2 regions of the Burkholderia sp. AU33423 genome follow, and region 1 is predicted to be linked to the other one. Evidence: predicted binding sites of a transcription regulator. Region 1 holds the regulator's gene; the other holds the start of a gene.

Region 1 (7,850 bases):
TCGCGTGCCAGATCCTGAGCGGGCGTGCGTATTTCATCCAGCGGGATCGTTGCCTGCTCGCGGACGCCGGCGATGTCGTCGTCTACGACACGCGCGTCCCTTATCTGTTCGGATTCCTGACGCCGATGCGGCAGCTGCTGATCGATATTCCGATCACGACGTTCGACGACCGGCTCGATGCGGAACTGGCGGCGCTGCCGCTGCGGATCGCGCCGAAACCCGGCGCGGGCGCGATGCTCGGCACGACCTTGCGCGCGAGCGTCGTGCGCTTCATGAAGGATCCGGTCGAGCGTGACGCTGCGCGGTTCGCCGAACACACGCGCACGCTAATCGCCGAACTCATCGATGCGGAGGTGAACGGTGCAGGCGCGTCGCGTGCGTCGCTGTCGTATCTGCTGACCGCGAAGCAGTACGTCGCGACGCATCTCGGCGACCCGGAGCTCGGGCCCCAGGCCGTCGCCGACGCGGTCGGGCTGTCGCTGCGGCATCTGAGCCGGCTCTTTGCGGCCGAAGGCGAGTCGATCACGCAGCACATCTGGTCGGAGCGGCTGTCGCATGCGCATCGCGAGCTGACCGATGCGCGGCTGCGCAAGACGAGCGTCGGCGAAATCGCGTTTCGCTGGGGCTTTTCGAGCCAGGCGCACTTCAGCCGTGCGATTCGAGATCGCTATGGCGCGTCGCCGATGGCGCTGCGCGACGCGGCGCGGGCGGACAGGGGCTGATTCCGGCAGTTGATGTGGCGGCGCGTGTCTCACGCGCCGTTTTTTATTGTCGTGAACGAAAGCGCCTGCGTGCGGCGTTGCGTTATTCCGTCAGCATGAACTCCGCACAGCGCTCCGCGATCATGATCGTCGGCGCGTTCGTGTTGCCGGACACAATGCGCGGCATCACCGATGCATCGCAGATCCGCAATCCGTCGACACCTTGCACCGCGAGTCGCGGCGTGACGACCGCCTGCTCGTCGTTGCCCATGCGGCAGGTGCCGGCCGGGTGATAGACGGTTTTCGCGCGGTGCCGCACGTAGTCGGCGAGTGCCGTATCGGTCAACGTCTCGGCTTCGCGTACGATGCGCGCGAGCGACGGCGCGCGGATGATCTGCCGCGCGAGCGCGACGCCGCGCACGAGGCCGTCGACATCGGCCGGGTCGGACAGCGCGCCGCTGTCGAACAGCATCGGCGCGGCCGGATCGTTGCCGCGCAGTCGCACCGAGCCGCGCGAGCGCGGCCTGAGCAGGCACGGGTTGATCGACAGGCCATGGCCGGGCAGCGGTTCGCGATCGACGTCGCCGACGAGCGTCGGCAGCACGTGGAACTGAATGTCCGGGCGGCCGCTGCCGGTGGTGTCGACGAACGCGCCGGATTCGACGACGACGTGCGATCCGATCGACCGGCCTGCTACCAGCGACTTCAGCCCGCGCTGGCTTCGTCGATCCGGCGAATGTCATCCTGATCGAGCTGAACCCGGATCGCTTCGCCGAGCGATGCCAGCTGCGCCAGCGACGTCGCGCTCGCGATCGGTGCGGTGATCGTCGGCCGCGCGATCTGCCACGCGAGTGCGATCGCGGCCGGCTGCGTGCCGTGCTTCTCGGCCACCGCATCGAGCGTGGCGAGAATGCGCAGCCCGCGTTCATTGAGATACCCGGCGACGCGATCGCCGCGCACACTCTTCTTCAGGTCGGCCTCGCTGCGGTACTTGCCCGACAGGAAGCCGCTCGCGAGCGCGTAGTAGTTGACGACACCGAGCTTCAGGTCGCGCACGACCGGTTCGAGATCGCGCTCGTAGTCGGCGCGGTCGAGCAGGTTGTATTCGGGCTGGATGACCTGGTACGCGGGCAGGCCGTCGCGCTGGCTGATGTCGGCGGCTTCGCGCAGGCGTGCGCCGCTGTAGTTCGATGCGCCGATGATGCGCACCTTGCCCGCGTCGATCAGCGTTTGATAGGCGCCGAGCGTTTCTTCGAGCGGGGCCGTATCGGCGAGGTCGCGATGCGAGAAATACAGGTCGATGTAGTCGGTCTGGAGGCGGCGCAGCGAATCGTCGGCGGCTTTCAGGATGTTGTCGCGGGTCAGCCCCGCGCGCGCGCCCAGCAGCCCGACCTTGGTCGCGATCACGACCCGCTCGCGTTTGCCGGTACGCTTGAGCCATTTGCCGATGATCGTTTCGGATTCACCGCCGCTGTTGCCGGGAACCCAGGCCGAATAGACGTCGGCCGTGTCGATGAAGTTGATGCCGGTGTCGGCGAGCGCGTCGAGCAGCGCAAACGACGTGTTCTCGTCGACGGTCCAGCCGAAGACGTTGCCGCCGAACGCTAGCGGCGAAACCTGGATGTTCGACGTGCCGAGGGTGCGTAGTGCCATGTTCTGCTCCGATATCTGCGGGGTGACGGAATGGAACTTCGGGATGGGCCGCAACGATCACGGCGAGACGACGGGGTACGCGGTGCGGTCACGCCGTTGTCGCGGGACGCCGGACATTCTCGCCGATCGCTCCGATTCGTGCAGGCGGCGCGCCGTCGCGATGGCAGGCGATTTGACGCAGTTGACGGACACCCCGTCCGTTGCGTGAGCGCTTCGCGTGGCTGCGTTCGATCAGGAACCGATTTTTGTTGCGGCTGGCGTGGCGGGGCGCGGAACCGCGCGTGGGCGGGAGCGGGTGGAAGGGCGGGAAGGGATGCTCCAGCGTGGCGCCGGAGCGGGCGGGACGACGGGCGGCGAGCGGCCGCCCGTGCGACGGTGAACCGGTCAGCGCAACTGCACCGCCGCGAGAAACAGCACCATGCTGCCGATCGCGCCATCCAGCACGCGCCACGCCATGGCCTTGCGGAACCACGGTGCCAGCAGTCGCGCACCGTAGCCGAGCCCGAGGAACCACACGACGCTGACCGACATCGCGCCGATCGCGAACGCGAGCCGCGCGCCTTCCGGCTCGCGTGCGCCGGCCGTGCCGATCAGCAGGAACGTGTCGAGATACACGTGCGGGTTGAGCCACGTGAACGCGAGCGTCATCAGCACGATCGCGAGGCCGCTCTGCGGCGGCGGCGCGACCGCGTCGCCGCGCACGTCGAGCGTTTCGTGGCCCGGCTTGAACGCGCGGCGCAGCGCGTTGATGCCGAACCACGCGAGATACGCGAGGCCGAGGTACAGCACCGCGTGGACGAAGGTCGGATAGCGTTCGACGAGCACCGATGCGCCGCCCACGCCCGCGCCGATCAGGATCATGTCGGACAGTGCGCACAGCAGCACGATCTTGCCGACGTGTGAGCGCATGATGCCCTGCCGCAGCACGAATGCGTTCTGCGCGCCGATGGTGACGATGAGCGATCCGCAGAGTACGGCGCCGTGGGAAAAAGCGAGCCAGTTCATGGTGGGTGACAACAGTGGAAGCAGTGGACGGATGAATCGGGTAGCGCTAGTCTGCGGTCAGCTTGAAAATAAGAGAAGCTAAATCACCTAATGCGGATTAAGGAAATCTAATGCTCGACTACGCGTTGCTCGATGCCCTCGCGGCCGTGATCCGGCACGGCTCGTTCGAGCGGGCGGCCAAGGAACTGAACGTCACGGCGTCGGCCGTGTCGCAGCGCGTGAAACTGCTGGAGGAGCGGGTCGGCAGCGTGCTCGTCAAGCGCGGGCAGCCATGCGTTGCGACGACGTCGGGGGCGCTGCTGTGCCGGCACACCGAGCGCGTGCAACTGCTCGAGGCCGAACTGGGGGGCCGGATGCCGGCGTTGCCGGGCCAGATCGCGAGCGCGTGGCCGACGTTGCGCGTGGCCGTCAACGACGACAGCGTCGCGACGTGGTTCATCGACGCGGTCGGGCCGTTCTGCACGGAGCGCGAGACGTTGCTCGACCTCGTGATCGACGACCAGGATTACACCGCGTCGCGCATTCGCGACGGCAGCGTGCAGGGCGCGGTGACCGCGCAGGCGGAGCCGATCCAGGGGTGCCGGTCGGAGCGGCTCGGGCGCATCCGCTATCGCGCGGTGTGCTCGCCGGCTTTTTACGAACGCTACTTCGACGCGGGCATTACGCGCGATGCGCTGCGCCGCGCACCGTGCGTGATGTTCAATCCGAAGGACGGGCTGCAGGCGCGTTTCATCCGGCGCGTGACGCGTGCGGATCTCGATCCGCCGCAGCACTGGATACCGCACGTCGCGGGCTACCTGCGTGCGTGCGAAACGGGCTTGGGATGGGGGATGTGTCCGGACCGGATGGTCGACCGCCAGCTGGTGGCGGGTGAACTGGTCGACATGTCGCGCGGGCGAACGATCGACATCGACCTTTACTGGCAGAGCTGGCGTTTGTCGATCGGCTGGCTCGACGATTTCAGCGCGGCGCTGAAGGCGCGCGCCGCGCTGTTTCTCGATTGACTGATCGCGTGACGCAGGCGGCGCGCGAGAGGGGCGCGCCGTGCGGCATCACATCAGACGTGATGCAAACCGTCGAAATCGACGATCTGGACGTGGCGGCCCTGCATTTCGATCAGGCCGCGCTTCTGGAATTTCGACAGCGTGCGGCTGACCGTTTCGAGCGTCATGCCGAGGTAGCTGCCGATGTCTTCGCGCGTCATCCGCAGGTTGAATTCCGACGGCGAGTAACCGCGCTTCAGGTAGCGCGACGAGACGTCGAGCAGGAATGCGGCGACACGTTCTTCGGCATTCAGCGAACCGAGCAGCATCGTTTGCGACGTTTCGCGCACGATCTGTTCGCTCATCAGCTTGTGCATGCGCAGCTGCATCGAACCGGCTTCGGAGCAGAGCGTCTTGAGCGCGCTGTATGGAATCACGCAGACCGAGCTGTCTTCCAGCGCGACCGCGGTGCGCGGATGCGTGTCGTCGCAGATGCCGTCGAGGCCGAGCGCTTCGCCGGCGAGATGCAGGCCGGTGACCTGCTCGCGGCCGTCGTGGCGCGTCGCGATGGTTTTCAATGAACCCGAGCGCACGGCGTACAGGTTGTCGAATGCGTCGCCTTCGCGGAACAGCGCTTCGCCGCGCTTGACGGGGCGCGCCGCGCAGATGACCGACTCGAGGCGACTGAGCGCCTCGGGCGCCAGGCCCTGCGGCATGCACAGGTGCCGCATTGCGCACGACGAGCAGTGCGCGGCCTGGCGAGGAGCCCAGCTACCGGCATGAGGCGTGGCGGCGGGACGTGTGGCGACGGGCGTCAGCATGATCGTTTACTCCGGCGTTGAATCGACGGAATCATTGTCCCACCGCAACTTGGCGCTGTCGGGTGACAAAACGTCGCGACGCGCGCGCATGCCGAACGCTGCTCACGCGGCCGGTTCGTCGACGTTGGCGGCCGCCGGAATCAGCAGCACGGGCAGCGTCGCGTGGCGCACGCATTGCTCGGCGATGCTGCCGAGCACGAGACGGCGGAACCCGCGGCGGCCGTGCGTGCCGAGCACGATGAGATCGGCACCGAACGCTTTCGCGCCGTCGAGGATCAGTGACGACACGTCGTTGAGCGACGTCGCTTCGCCCAGCTTCGTCTCGCCTTTCACGCCCGCTGCCTGCATCAGCGCGGTGAAATCCTTCGCGAGTGCGTTGCCCTGCGCGACGAGCTGATCGCGCAGCACGGATGGATCGTAGCCGGGCACGTTGTAGTAGATCGCGGCGTTCTCGACGACGTAGAACGGTTGCAGCTCGGCACCGTGCGATTTCGCGAGCGCCAGTGCGGCATCGAACGCATGGCGGGACGTGTCGCTGCCGTCGACGGCAACCAGAATACGCTTGTACATAGTGTCTCCGAGTGGCGGGTTGAAACGAAGTCGGCCGGATGGCCGATCGGGCTGGGCAATGCGCAGGCTGCGAGGCAGAGTAAACCAATGACCGGGACTTTGCAGTGAGGTGCCGGTCGTGCCGCGCGGCGGCGCCGCTTCCGTTTCCGCGGCGCACTGCCATGCATCTGGCGCATGCTGCGACGCGCGACGCGCGACGCGTGTCGTGCGACGTGGTGGTCGCTGTCGTCTGCATCGTCGACGGGAAGGCATGCGCGCGCATCGGCGTCGCGCGTGGCGCACGCACACGCGCACGCCGATCGCATCGACACGGCACGACGGTCACGCGGATGCATTGCCCGCATCGCCATTCAATCGCAACCGCGGCGTTTCGACATGACCTCGATCAACGCATGTGCGTCAGCGCAATTCACGGCGTGCATGGCACTGCCGGTGCCGCTGCGTGGAATCGTTCGTTCGTGCATCGTGCGGTTGCCGGTGCAGGATCGGCACACGATCGCGTATGCCGATCCCCGGCCATCGGCTGCCGGCCGATACCGGTGCGCAATCGAACGATCGATTCAAACGCCGCGCCGGCTATCTCGGCACGGCGGTCAGCTCGAAGACGCGTTCCGGCCGACGCTGGTGGCCGGGCCAGTACGTGCTGCCGTACATCCGGTGGACGGGGCCGAACAGCGCGTCGCTCATGGGTGGCGGCGCGTCGAAGCCCTTCTCGATCACCATGTAGCCGGCACGCAGCGCGAACGCCGGATGATTGCCGCCGGGGCGGCTGTCGAAACCGGCGAAGCCGTCGCCGGCTTCCGGCATCGCATTGACGAGCGACGCGTTGCTGCGCGTGATTTCGTCGGGCGAGATCGGTCCGCCGCCGGCAAGGCGCGACGCCTCTCGGTTCTTGCCGTCGGTGTCGACCGTGCTGTCGTGCGTGTCGTCGTTGTCGAGCTCGATGCTGCGCGGACGCGAACGATCGGTTTGATCGGATGATTCCATCGCGGCTCTCCTCGCGGCGAAGCGTTCCGGATCGAAGCAAATCCCGTTCCGGGCGTGACGGGAAAAGGCGCGCGGGCGATCGCCGCGGTCGCGCGACGCGCACTGATTTGTCATGATTTATTTCAGCTAGAAGACCCGTTTTCTACAGAGTATGATTCTTTTCCTGCGAAGCGGCGACAGGGGATTCGGTCGCGCCGCCTCTGCCCGCGCCGGGGGCCGCAGCACCCTTAAAGACGGGTAGTGAACAACAAAGCAAGGGACTAGAGGTGGCGGATTCATGCAAGCGACTACTGCCTTCACGCACCGCGGTTATCTGTTGAACTGCGCGCCCGCGCGTACCAGTGACGGTTCGTTCAAACCCTACGTCGTGATCTCCCGATCGAGCGACGGGGAACTCGTTGCGAACCGATTTTTCCCGATCGAGCTCCAGTTCAACGACGAAAGCGACGCGATCGCGCACGCGCGCGACTGGGCCGTGCGATGGATCGACGCGAGCAGCATCACGATCTGACGCCGTCGCGATCCAGTGCCATCGGCCGTCCGGCCGATCCCCGGCGTGCCGCTCCCGGACGGAAAACGCGGTAATCTTGCGGAACCCGTCACTTTATTAGCGGCCGTGCGACCGAGCGCGGCCGCCTGCATTGGCATATGTCGACATCACCCGCCCGTCAGTGGGGCCTTGAAGAAATCGTTGCCGGCTTGCGCGAGTCGCGCGAGGAACTCCATCGCACGCGCCATCCACGCGGCATTCGCGAACTGCCGTCGCGCGATGCGATCTGCAAGATTGTGACCGGCCTGCGCGCGTCGATGTTTCCGACGCACTACGGCGCCCCCGATCTGACCGACGAAAGCGTCGACTTCTACGTCGGCCACACGCTCGAGAGCACGCTGCGCATTCTGTCCGAACAGATCCGCCGCGCGCTGCCGTTCCTGCCCGAGCATGCCGATACGCCGTTCGCGGAGCTCGACGAACGCGCGTTCGAAATCGCGCGCGAATTCGGCCGGCAGTTGCCGGCGGTCCGCGCGCTGCTCGTCAGCGATATCCAGGCCGCGTATGCCGGCGATCCGGCCGCGCAGCACATCACCGAGATCCTGCTGTGCTACCCCGGCGTGCTGGCGATGATGCATCA
Region 2 (7,850 bases), on a different contig from region 1:
CGACGCTCACCTGCAGCGCGGCGCCGATCTTCTCGCCCGGCGGCGAGCTGATCGGCGTGCTCGACGCGTCGGCCGTTCATTCGCCCGACGGCCGCGACAGCCAGCGTCTCGTCTATCAGCTCGTGCGGCAGAGCGCGGCGCTGATCGAGGACGGCTACTTCGTGCACAGCACCGCGCAGCACTGGATCCTGTTCGGGCATCCGAATCGTCACTACGTCGAAGCGCAACCCGAGTGGCTGATCGCGTTCGATGAATGCGGCAACATCGTCGCCGCGAACCGGCAAGCGCGCGACGCGCTGCCGGCACTGCGCGAACCGCGCCATATCGACGAGATCTTCGATGCGACCGAGATGCCGCTGCGCGATGCCGCGCGGCTCGATGCGATCGTCGCGCTGCGGCTGCGCGCGACCGGCGCGCCGCTCTATGCGCGGCTGCGTGCGCCGCTACGGCGCACCGGCCGCGAGCCCGGCGCGGCCTCGCGCCGCCCGGGAAGCGCGCAACGCCACGTCGGCGCGCTGACGCCGTTCCTGCAAAGCAGCGATGCGCATATCGCGCAGCAGGCCGAACTCGCGCTGCGTGTCGCAAGCAAGCGGCTGCCGATTCTCGTGCTCGGCGAAACCGGTGCGGGGAAGGAAGTATTCGCGCGCGCGATCCACGATGCCGGCGCGCGACGTACGCGGCCGTTCGTCGCGGTCAACTGCGGCGCGCTGCCGGAAGCGCTGATCGAGAGCGAACTGTTCGGCTATGCGGCCGGCGCGTTCACCGGCGCACGCAAGCACGGCGCGCGCGGCAAGATCGCGCTCGCCGACGGCGGCACGCTGTTCCTCGATGAAATCGGCGACATGCCGCTCGCGCTGCAGACGCGCCTGTTGCGCGTGCTCGCCGATGGCGAAGTCGTGCCGCTCGGCAGCGATACGCCCGTCCGCGTCGATCTCGACGTGATCTGCGCGACGCACCGCGATCTCGCACGGATGGTGGCCGACGGCACGTTTCGTGAGGACCTGTACTACCGGCTGAGCGGCGCGACGTTCGAACTGCCGCCGCTGCGCGAGCGCGCGGACGTGCGCGACGTGATCGCCGCCGTATTCACCGAGGAAGCGCAGGCCACCGGCCACGTGCTGACGCTCGATGCGACGCTCGCCGAACAGCTCGCCGCGTATCCGTGGCCCGGCAACGTGCGGCAATTGCGCAACGTGCTGCGCTATGCGTGCGCGGTGTGCGACGCCGCGCGCGTGACGCGGCATGACCTGCCGGCCGAGATCGCCACACAGCTCGGCGGCATGGCGCCCGGCACGCTGCCCGACGACGAACGCGGCCGCATCGTCGCGGCGCTCACCGCGCATCGCTGGCGGCCGGACGCGGCCGCGCAGGCGCTCGGCATCTCGCGCGCGACGCTGTACCGGCGCATTGCGAAGCACCGGATCGTCGCGCCGCACCGCGCGTAACACGCCGCCGGCGCGTCTACCACTCATGACGCATGCGCCGCCGCTTCACGCGCGTTCGCGGTGTCACCCGACTTGCTGGCCGCTTCGATTTCATCGCGCCGCATAAACACCTCGTGCGCGGCGAACAGCGCGTTGAGCGCGGCCGGAAAACCCGCGTATACGGCCATCTGCATGAACACCTCGACGATCTCGTCGCGCGTGCAGCCGACGTTCAGCGCGGCCTCGATATGCACTTTGAGTTGCGGCTGCGCGTTGCCGAGCGCGGCCAGCGCCGCGATCGTCGCGATCTCGCGCGCTTTCAGGTCGAGCTGCGGCCGGCTGTAGATGTCGCCGAAACCGAATTCGACCAGGAGCCGCCCGAAGTCCGGCGCGATCGGCGCGAGCGCCGCGATCACACGCTCGCCCGCTTCGCCGTCGATTTCCTTCAGTTTGTTCCAGCCGCGCGTGTAGCGATCTTCAACGAGTCGTTCCATTGTGTCCGTCCTGTTCCGATAGAGAGTGAGAAGGTTTCGCCCGTCGCGCCGTATCCCGCTCCTGAGCCTCGTAATACGCGATCTTGTCGCTGATCACGTCGAGGCTCGCCTGCAGCTCCGCGATATGCGCGCGCACCGCGTCGCGATGCGCGACCAGCAGGCTGCGCCGCGCGCCGAAGGTCGGTTCGCCTTGCGCGCGCAGCGCCGCGAACGCCTGCATCTGCGCGATCGGCATGCCGGTCGCCTTCAGGCGCATCACGAAGGCCAGCCAGTCAAGGTCGGCCGGTGCATAGAGCCGGTGCCCGGCCGCCGTGCGCGAAATCGCGCGCAGCAGGCCGGCCTGCTCGTAGTACCGCAGCGTATGCGTCGACAGGCCGGTCATTTCGGCGACCTGGCCGATCGTCAGCGGGCCGGTGGAGGAAGATTGGGATACGGATTTCGACATGGCAGGAACAAGGTTAGGAGTTAGAGTTCACTCTAAGTCAAGCCCTGTCGAACAGCCAGTGCAACGATTGTCAGTGACACCCACGGCGACACCCCGGCGACACCGTAAAGAATGGTCAAAACCGCCGCCCGGCGCAGGTTTGGTCTTTACAGCGCCGCAAGCCTTCAGCAAGATTCGTTCAGCCTGTCTTAAAAAGGGCACGCATTTGTCCTATGCTTAACGGCGACGCCCGGCCGGGCGTCACCCCGCCGTCCGTTGCAACAGCCATTCATCCGTCAGAACCAGGGAGCCTTCCATGCTGAAAAAGCTGCTGATGCTGTTCGTCGCGCTATCGCTGTCGCTCGCCGCAGGCCTTGCCGCGGCCGTCGAAGTCAACACGGCTGACCAGGCCGCGCTCGAATCCGTGAAGGGTCTCGGGCCCGTGAAGTCGAAGGCGATCATCGACGAACGCACCAAGAACGGCCCGTTCAAGGACGCGGACGATCTCGCGAACCGCGTCAAGGGCCTCGGCACGAAGTCGGTCGGGCATCTCGAGGAAAACGGCCTGACGATCGGCGGCGCGTCGACGCCGCCGAAGGGCGTGAAGCTGTCGAAGCCGGCCGCAACGACATCGGCCACCACGCCGGCCACGACGTCGACCGGCACGGCGTCGACGTCGACGTCCACGACCGCGACGGCCGGCACGACGGCCACCGCACCGGCACCGGCGGCAAGCGCACCGGATGCGGCCGCGAAGCCGGCCAAGGCCAAGCGCATGACGAAGAAGGAAAAAGCGGCCGCAGCAGCGGCGGCATCCGCCGATGCGGGTGCGAGCGCACCGGCCGCAGCGTCGTCGGCAAAAGCGACGAAGGGTTCGAAGAAGAAAAGCAAGAAGGACAAGGCAGCCTCCGCCGCCGCGGCGTCGGGCGCCTGATGTGCGCCGCGCGCGCGACGGCGTGCGCGCGGCATTCGTTCAACGGGCGCCCACGGCGTGGCGCCCTTATCGGTAAAGGTAAAGAACCATGGGTCTCCTCGACATCGTTGGCGGTCTGCTCGGCGGCCAGGCCGGCGGCAACTCGCAAAGCGCGCTGATCACGACCGCGCTCGAATTCATCAACAACCAGCCGGGCGGCCTGAATGGCCTGATCGAGAAGTTCAAGGCCGGCGGCGCCGGCGACATCATCGGCTCGTGGGTCGGCACCGGCCAGAACCAGCCGATCTCGCCGGACACCCTGCAGAACGTGCTCGGCTCGGACGCGATCGGTGCGCTCGCGAGCAAGTTCGGTGTCGATCCGTCAATGGCCTCGACCGTCCTCGCGCAAGTGCTGCCGCACGTCGTCAACCACGCGACGCCGGACGGCGCGGTGCCGGCCGATGGCCAGGCACAGGTCGACCCGTCGAACGTGCTCGGCTCGCTGTCGCAGATCGCCGGCATGTTCGGCGGCAACAAGCAGGGCTGACGCGCTGCGTCGTTGCGACGCTCCATAAGCAAACACCCCGCCGAGGCGGGGTGTTTGTTTTTGCGCGCCCGGCGCGAACCGGGCGGCGGCCGAAGGCCTGCGATCAGTGAACGACGCGGTCGAACACGAACTGGCCGTCGTTGACGTCGACCGGGATCACGTCCTTCGGACCGAAGCGGCCCGCGAGGATCAGCTTCGCGACCGGGTTCTCGATCTCCTGCTGGATCGCGCGCTTCAGCGGCCGCGCACCGAACACCGGGTCGTAACCGACCTTCGCGATCTGTTCGAGCGCCGCCGGCGACACGTCGAGCGCCATGTCGAGCTTCGCGAGCCGGTCGTGCAGGCGTGCGAGCTGGATCTTCGCGATCGACTCGATGTTGCTGCGGTCGAGCGCATGGAACACGACGACGTCGTCGATCCGGTTCAGGAACTCGGGGCGGAAATGCTGCTTCACCTCGAGCCATACGGCGTCCTTGATCTCTTCCTGCGGCGCACCCGTCATCGCCTGGATGACCTGCGAGCCGAGGTTCGACGTCATCACGATCACCGTGTTCTTGAAGTCGACCGTGCGCCCCTGCCCGTCCGTCATGCGGCCGTCGTCGAGCACCTGCAGCAGCACGTTGAACACGTCCGGATGCGCCTTCTCGATCTCGTCGAGCAGGATCACGCTGTACGGCTTGCGGCGCACGGCTTCCGTCAGGTAGCCGCCTTCCTCGTAGCCGACATAGCCCGGCGGCGCGCCGATCAGCCGCGCGACGCTGTGCTTCTCCATGAACTCGCTCATGTCGATGCGGATCAGGTGCTCTTCCGAGTCGAACAGGAACGACGCCAGCGCCTTGCACAGCTCGGTCTTGCCGACACCCGTCGGGCCGAGGAACAGGAACGAGCCGTACGGACGGTTCGGATCGGCGAGACCGGCGCGCGAACGACGGATCGCATCGGCCACCGCGCTGATCGCCTCGTCCTGGCCGACCACGCGCTCGTGCAGCTTTTCCTCGATGTGCAGCAGCTTCTCGCGTTCGCCCTGCATCATCCGCGACACCGGGATCCCGGTCGAACGCGACACGACTTCCGCGATTTCCTCGGCGCCGACCTGCGTGCGCAGCAGGCGCGGCCGCGTCGGGTTGTGCTGCTCCTGCTCTTCGGCCTGCGTGACCTGCTTCAGCTGCGCCTCGAGCTGCGGCAGCTTGCCGTACTGCAGCTCGGCGACCTTCTCCAGCTTGCCTTCACGCTGCAGGCGCGCGATGTCCGCCCGCACCTTCTCGATCTCTTCCTTGAGCTGCGCGCTGCCCTGCACCGCGGCCTTCTCGGCGGTCCAGATTTCCTCGAGGTCCGCATATTCGCGGCCGAGACGCTCGATCTCTTCCTCGATCAGCTGCAGGCGCTTCTGCGACGCTTCGTCCTGCTCCTTCTTCACGGCTTCGCGCTCGATCTTCAGCTGGATCAGGCGACGGTCGAGCTTGTCCATCTCTTCGGGCTTCGAATCGATTTCCATCTTGATCTTCGAAGCGGCTTCGTCGATCAGGTCGATGGCCTTGTCGGGCAGGAAGCGATCCGTGATGTAGCGGTGCGACAGCTCGGCCGCGGCGACGATCGCCGGGTCGGTGATGTCCACACCGTGATGCAGTTCGTATTTCTCCTGCAGCCCGCGCAGGATCGCGATCGTCGCCTCGACGCTCGGCTCGTCGACGAGCACCTTCTGGAAGCGGCGCTCGAGCGCGGCATCCTTCTCGATGTACTTGCGGTATTCGTCGAGCGTGGTCGCGCCGATGCAGTGCAGCTCGCCGCGCGACAGCGCCGGCTTCAGCATGTTGCCCGCATCCATCGCGCCTTCGGCCTTGCCCGCGCCGACCATCGTGTGGATTTCGTCGATGAAGACGATCGTCTGGCCTTCGTCCTTCGCGATGTCGTTGAGCACCGCCTTCAGGCGCTCCTCGAATTCGCCGCGATACTTCGCGCCGGCGAGCAGTGCGGCCATGTCGAGCGACAGCACGCGCTTGCCCTTCAGCGTCTCGGGCACTTCGCCGTTGACGATCCGCTGCGCGAGCCCTTCGACAATCGCCGTCTTGCCGACGCCCGGCTCGCCGATCAGCACCGGGTTGTTCTTGGTGCGGCGCTGCAGGATCTGGATCGAACGGCGGATTTCGTCGTCGCGGCCGATCACCGGATCGAGCTTGCCCGCACGGGCGCGCTCGGTCAGGTCGACCGTGTATTTCTTCAGCGCCTCGCGCTGGCTTTCCGCGTCCTGGCTGTGCACCTGCGAGCCGCCGCGGACCGCGGCGATCGCGGCTTCGAGCGCCTTGCGCGTGAGGCCGTGCTGGCGGGCGAGCTTGCCGGCGTCGCCCTTGTCGTCGGACACGGCGAGCAGGAACATCTCGCTCGCGATGAACGTGTCGTTGAGCTTCTGCGCTTCCTTGTCGGCCTGGTTCAGCAGCCCGGCCAGTTCACGGCCGATCTGGATGTCGCCGCCCGTGCCCGTCACTTGCGGCAGGCGCGAAATGGCCTCGTTCAGCGCACCTTGCAGCGCCTGAATGTGAACGCCCGCGCGCGACATCAGCGAGCGGGCGGAACCGTCCTGCTGCGCGACCAGCGCCGCGAGAACGTGAACGGGTTCGATGTATTGATTGTCGCGGCCTGCCGCGAGGCTTTGCGCGTCCGCGAGTGCTTCCTGGAACTTGGTGGTGAGCTTGTCGATTCTCATTTAGTCGAGACCTCCAATTTTCGATTAACACCAAGATGAGGATGGTCATGCGGCTTTCAAGCGAAATTCGGGTTGATTCAGCGCAAAAATCGATGGATATCCTTGAAGCGGCCCCGGGACGGGCCACGACCGGATCGAGACGCGCGGTGAGCGCGTTTCAGCCGGCCGTCGACGGCGGCTCGACGGACGCAGGTGCGCCTTCCGGCGAAGGCTCGGCCTGCAGGCGCACGACCGGGTGGATACCGAGCAACGCGGCGAGCGGCGAAGCGGGTTCGACCAGTTCGCCGAGCGTGTGACGGTCGAGTTCGGCGAAGAATGCATCGCGCGCGGCCGCCAGCACGCCCTTCAACCGGCACTGCGGCTCGATCACGCAGCCGCGCGACTCGCCCTCGGCCGAGAAGCAGCCGACCAGCGCGAAATCGCTCTCGGTCGCACGCACGACCTGGCCGACGGTCAGTTGCAGCGATTCGGGGAACAGCCGCAGCCCGCCATTGCGACCGCGGACGGTATCGACCCACCCCAGCTCGCCGAGCTGCTGCACGACTTTCATCAGATGGTTCTTCGAGATGCCGTAGGCGTCCGAGATCTCCTGGATCGTAGCGAGCCCCTCGCCGCGCACGGCAAGGTACAGCATCACGCGCAGCGAATAGTCGGTGTAGTCGGTGAGTCTCATGGGCGAATACGGAAAAGATCGATCGTGCCCCGATTACGTGAGCCGGGCCGATCGGGATGCGCACGAGGCCGGTTGACGGCCCTGCTCCGCGGCTCCGGGTTGCCGGGATGGCGCGCGCGCAATAAGATGCGTGACACTTACACGTTTTTCAGGGGTGTTGGACGCTATTTTGCGTCAAAATTCGGCCGGCGTCCTACTCGATGCCCGCGCCGCCCCTGTCGTTGCCTATTTCTGCCGGCCCTTTTGCCATGACCGTCCTGCCCGCCTCACCCGATACCGCACCGGCCCGCCCTCGCGACACCGAGCCGACCGAAGAGAACATCCGCGATCTCGTCTACGCGTTCTACGACCGCGTGCGCGCCGATCCGCTGCTCGGGCCCGTGTTCGACGCAAAGCTGGCCGGCCGCTGGGACGACCACCTGCCGAAGATGGTCACGTTCTGGTCGAGCCTCGTGCTCGGCACCAAGGGCTATCGCGGCAACGTGCAGCAGGCGCACCAGCCGCTCGACGGGATCGAGCCCGCCCATTTCAGCCGCTGGCTGTCGCTGTTCCTGAAGACCGTGGAGACGCGCTACGCGCCGCCCGCGGCGATCCGCTTCATGGAGCCGGCACTGCGCATCGCGCAGAGCCTCCAGTTGAGCCGGTTCGGCTGGGACTACCAGATTCCGCCCGAG

Evidence for each region. Region 1 encodes FNR, which switches genes on or off when oxygen is low (the NO sensors DNR and NnrR bind a similar motif). Its sites were predicted from a motif close to TTGATNNNNATCAA; they were not measured.
Region 2: clpB (ATP-dependent chaperone ClpB) is a predicted target of FNR. The motif match lies at 6,576-6,589, and genes of this name have one in related genera.

What each region holds. Positions count from the first base shown of each region.
Region 1 covers NZ_NKFH01000006.1:78,255-86,104, forward strand. The annotation lists gene CFB50_RS18145 (helix-turn-helix domain-containing protein) at 1-722, shown strand, start outside; partial or broken gene CFB50_RS18150 (GMC family oxidoreductase) at 805-1,368, opposite strand; gene CFB50_RS18155 (aldo/keto reductase) at 1,407-2,354, opposite strand; gene CFB50_RS18165 (LysE/ArgO family amino acid transporter) at 2,739-3,359, opposite strand; gene CFB50_RS18170 (LysR family transcriptional regulator ArgP) at 3,470-4,363, shown strand; gene fnr (fumarate/nitrate reduction transcriptional regulator Fnr) at 4,417-5,163, opposite strand; gene CFB50_RS18180 (universal stress protein) at 5,266-5,733, opposite strand; gene CFB50_RS18185 (DUF3005 domain-containing protein) at 6,310-6,720, opposite strand; gene CFB50_RS18190 (hypothetical protein) at 6,998-7,231, shown strand; gene epsC (serine O-acetyltransferase EpsC) at 7,369-7,850, shown strand, end outside.
Region 2 covers NZ_NKFH01000004.1:1,632,175-1,640,024, forward strand. The annotation lists gene CFB50_RS10260 (sigma-54-dependent Fis family transcriptional regulator) at 1-1,445, shown strand, start outside; gene CFB50_RS10265 (carboxymuconolactone decarboxylase family protein) at 1,469-1,918, opposite strand; gene CFB50_RS10270 (MerR family transcriptional regulator) at 1,902-2,363, opposite strand; gene CFB50_RS10275 (ComEA family DNA-binding protein) at 2,659-3,276, shown strand; gene CFB50_RS10280 (YidB family protein) at 3,365-3,802, shown strand; gene clpB (ATP-dependent chaperone ClpB) at 3,906-6,503, opposite strand; gene CFB50_RS10290 (Rrf2 family transcriptional regulator) at 6,661-7,176, opposite strand; gene CFB50_RS10295 (group III truncated hemoglobin) at 7,425-7,850, shown strand, end outside.